One region of the uncultured Friedmanniella sp. genome, then DNA from elsewhere that is predicted to be linked to it. Evidence: predicted binding sites of a transcription regulator. Region 1 holds the regulator's gene; the other holds the start of a gene.
What was found. Region 1 encodes LexA, which represses DNA repair genes until DNA is damaged. Its sites were predicted from a motif close to TCGAACANNTGTTCGA; they were not measured.

Region 1 (2,196 bases):
GGACGCACGGGAGCGGTACGACCAGGCATGGTGCGGCCGGTCACCGTGCGTGGCTCGACGGTTGCGGGCGCGACGGTTCTGGACACGACGGTTCTGGACGCGACGGTCGTGGGCACGGAGGTTCTGGGCGTGGCAGGGGCCGTCGGGCCGTGCTGCCGGCCGCTGGCCGGAGCCTCGAGAGTGGTGGCGTTCATGGACGAGCTCCTAGTGGAGAGGTCGAACGGGCGTTCGATAGAACGTACGTTTGATTTGTACCGCATCGGCGCTCGCTTGCCAAGGGCAAGAGAACGCGTGTTCGATCCGCGGACCGAGCCGGGGAGCCGGTCGGACCGCTGGAGAAGGACTCGTGTCACCATGTCGTTGATCGAATCAAGAGCCACTGACAGTTTTCGCGAGCTCGGCGCCAGGCCCGGGATGAGCAGGACGTCGTCAGCGACACACCTCGAACAGGTGTTTGAATTTGTCAGCGGCTCTCTCTAATGTCAGGCGCATGGCAGATCGTGACGACTCCACACCCACCGACCCCCCCGCCCCAGCGCCTGGGGAACCGAGTGCGGCCAAGCCGACCGGACGCCGACGCGGCCGCCCCAGCGCGGCCGAGATCGAGGCCCAGCTCGCCGGGGCGGCCAGCGTCCGGCCGCTCCCCGACGGACCGGCTGACGGATACGGCCTGACGCCGCGGCAGCGCCGGATCCTCGAGGTGATCAAGCACGCGGTCGACGCCCGCGGCTACCCGCCGAGCATCCGCGAGATGGCCGAGTCCGTCGGACTGGCCAGCTCCTCCAGCGTCGCGCACCAGCTGAAGGTGCTCGAGCAGAAGGGGTTCCTGCGACGCGACCCGCACCGGCCCCGAGCACTCGAGGTGCTGCTGCCCGACGATGCCGGGTCGAGCGCGGAACGCGACGTCGGCTCGGGCTTCGGCCCGGGCGGGACCCACTTCGACCAGACCGACGTGGGCAACGCCTACCCGGCCCCGGTCCACGTGCCGGTTCTCGGGCGGATCGCCGCCGGCGGCCCGATCCTGGCTGAGGAGCGGATCGAGGACGTCTTCGCCCTGCCTCGTCAGCTGGTCGGCGAGGGCACCATGTTCCTGCTCGAGGTGCGGGGCGACTCGATGATCGAGGCCGCCATCTGCGACCGGGACTGGGTCGTGGTGCGGCAGCAGCCGACGGCGGACAACGGCGACATCGTGGCGGCCCTGCTGGACAACGAGGCCACCGTCAAGACGTTCAAGCGCACCGAGGGCCAGGTCTGGCTGCTGCCGCACAACGCGGCGTACGACCCGATCGACGGCAACCACGCCTCGATCCTGGGCAAGGTCGTGGCGGTCCTGCGCAAGATCTGAGTGAGGTCTGGGCCGCCCGGCGGCTCAGACCTGACCGGAGAGCCGGCGCAGTGCCTGGATCACGGTCTCCCGGTCCCCGGTCTGCCACATGGGGGGCATGGACGCCTGCAGGTAGTTTCCGTACCGCGCGGTGGTGAGCCGCGGGTCCAGCACCGCGACGACGCCGCGGTCGCTCGTCCGTCGGATGAGCCGGCCTGAGCCCTGCGCGAGCAGCAGCGCGGCGTGCGTGGCGGCGACGGCCATGAAGCCGTTGCCGCCGGCCTCGGCCACCGCTCGCTGGCGCGCTTGGGTCAGCGGCTCGTCCGGCCGCGGGAACGGGATCCGGTCGATGATGACCAGCGAGCAGGTCACACCCGGGACGTCGACGCCCTGCCAGAGCGACAGCGTGCCGAACAGGCTCGCCTCCTCCTCGGCAATGAACCGGCGGGTGAGCTCGGAGAGCTGGGCGTCACCCTGGCAGAGGACCGTCAGCTTCGGCAGCTGCTTGCGGACGTGCACGGCGGCCGCCTCGGCCGCCCGCCGCGACGAGAAGAGGCCGAGGGTCCGGCCACCGGCCGCCCAGGTGAGCTCGGCGATCTCGGCCAGCGTCTCCGGAGGCAGCCCGTCCCGTCCGGGTTGGGGCAGGTTCCGCGCCACGTAGAGGATCCCCTGGCGGCGGTAGTCGAACGGCGAGCCGACGTCCAGGCCGCGCCAAGGCTGCATCTCGGCCGGCCCCGGGTCGCGGTCCTCGTCCGTAGGGGCTGCGGCCCGAGCCGGGAACGTGTCGTCGCGCTCGGCAGCCTTGAGCCCGAGGTTGCCCGCGACCTGGTCGAAGTCCCCGCCCAGCTTCAGCGTGGCCGAGGTCAGGATCG
Region 2 (2,196 bases), on a different contig from region 1:
CGCCAGAGCCGGCCGCCGCTGGTCGTCGTTGACGCCCACGACCCGGCGCCCTGGGCGGGGCTGCGTCCCGACGTGGTGACCCCGAACGCGGCGGAGGCGTTCCGGCTGCTGGGCCGTCCCGCGCCCACCGACGGGACCCGGCTGGCCGCCCTCGTGGCGGCCGCGCCCGAGCTGCGCGAGCGAGCCGGCGCGGAGGCGGTGCTGGTCACCCTGGACCGTGACGGCAGCGTCCTGTTCGGTCCCGACCACGGGGTGGTCGCCGAGCCGCACCGCACGCCCGCCTGGCCTCGGGCGGAGAAGCAGGCGGCGGGAGCTGGCGACACCTTCGTGGCCGCCCTGACGCTGGCCCGAGCGACCGGGGTGCCGCTGCCGGTGGCCGCCTCGCTGGCCCAGGCCGCCGCTGACGTGGTGGTGCAGCGGTTCGGGACCTCCGTCTGCTCCACCGACGAGCTCGTCGAGCACCTGGCCGTCGGCGACGCCGCGCTGGAGGAGGAGGCGCTGCTGCGTCGCGTGGCCGCCGATCGGGCCGCAGGCCGCCGGATCGTGCTCACCAACGGCTGCTTCGACGTCCTGCACCGTGGCCACACCATCTACCTGAGCCAGGCCGCGCAGCTGGGCGACGTGCTGGTGGTCGCAGTGAACAGTGACCGCTCGGTCCGGCGGCTCAAGGGGCCCGAGCGCCCGATCAACTCCGCCGCCGACCGGGCCGGGGTGCTCGCGGCGCTGAGCTGTGTGTCGTACGTGACCGTCTTCGACACCGACACTCCCGTCCCGCTGCTCGAGCGGCTGCGTCCCGACGTCTACGCCAAGGGCGGCGACTACACCCCCGACCAGCTCGTCGAGGCCGTGGTGGTCGAGGGCTACGGAGGCGAGGTCCGCATCCTCGACTACGTGCCCAGTCAGTCCACCACCGAGGTGGTCGGGCGGATCCGGTCGCGACGCGGCCAGCCGGGTGTGGACGATCCGGCGTAGCTGGCCGCAGGGCGCCCGGCGTCGGGGGAGATTGGGAGGTCATGGTCGGATGCGACCGCCCCTACCGTTGACCGGGCCGCAACGCCGGCATGAGCACGACCGGATTGGCACTGACGCGATCAGCGGCTATCGGAAGCGATGATCGACGTCGACGACACTCGTCAATTCGTCGTGGCTGGTCGCGCGGCCCCTGGGGGGAACGACGGTCACCGCCGGCAGAGGTCAGTGCGAGGACGCCTGCGATCGCCGCCTCACGCGGTCATACTCAAGGCGCGTCGGAAGCGACCGTCACCGGTGTCCTGCAGATCCGTCACCTCTGTCCTGAAACACCGCACGGGGCGACCCCCGAGGGCTTGCACTCGAACACGCATTCGAATATAATGAGTTATGGCTCGGGGAAACCAGCAGGACAGCGACGCGGTCGGGCGTGCGCTGACGCTGGTCGAAGGAGCGTTCGGCGAGCTGCTGGACGCCGTCGACGACGGCGGCCTTGCCGGGTTGGACCCCCTCGCGCTGGTGGCGTTCCTGCAGCGGTGGGAGCGGCTCCGCAACCGCCTGCCGATGGTCGATCACGCTGCTCTGACTCAGGCGGAGGCCGACGGTCTTGCCGATCAGCTGACGCAGCCGAACCTGACGCGTGTCCTGGTGGGTGCGCTCCGGCTCTCAGCCGGTGAGTCGCGTCGGCGGGTCCGGGCGGCCGAAGCCGTCGGACCGCGGACGGCGCTGACGGGGGAGCGGCTCGAGCCGGTCCGGCCGCTACTGGCCGAGGCGCAGCGAGCCGGCGAGGTGACCCCCGAGCAGGTGCAGGTGGTCGTCCGGGCGCTCGCCGGAGTGGACGGTCGGGGCTTCGACCCGGACGACGTCGCCGCTGGTGAGCGGCTGTTGACCGAGCATGCGTCGACCTTCGAGCCGAAGGTGCTGGGTCTGCTGGCCGAGCAGGTGGTCGCCGCGATCGACCCGGACGGGACGCTGCCAGACGACCGGCTGGTTGCGGAGCGCCGCTCGTTCAACCTGCGGCCGACCCCGGACGGCGGGTTCCGCGGCGAGTTCCGGCTGACCGGGGTGGCCGGGGTGAAGCTCGCCGCCGTGCTGCGGCCGCTGGCGCGTCCCAAGATCGACCGGATTTTGTGCGCCGAGGGGGCGGAGCCCGTCGCGGCCGAAGTGACCGGGACCGACGATCGGACGCACGGCCAGCGGATGCACGACGCGCTGGAGGAGGTCTGC

Region 2: a site for LexA is predicted at 1,332-1,347, ahead of ACFE7W_RS06485 (DUF222 domain-containing protein). Genes of this name have one in related genera too.

The regions. Positions count from the first base shown of each region.
Region 1 is NZ_CAXTHT010000013.1:23,139-25,334, forward strand. Features, by position in the region: gene lexA (transcriptional repressor LexA) at 491-1,345, shown strand; gene ACFE7W_RS19065 (ATP-dependent DNA helicase) at 1,370-2,196, opposite strand, start outside.
Region 2 is NZ_CAXTHT010000002.1:465,320-467,515, forward strand. Features, by position in the region: gene rfaE2 (D-glycero-beta-D-manno-heptose 1-phosphate adenylyltransferase) at 1-972, shown strand, start outside; gene ACFE7W_RS06485 (DUF222 domain-containing protein) at 1,360-2,196, shown strand, end outside.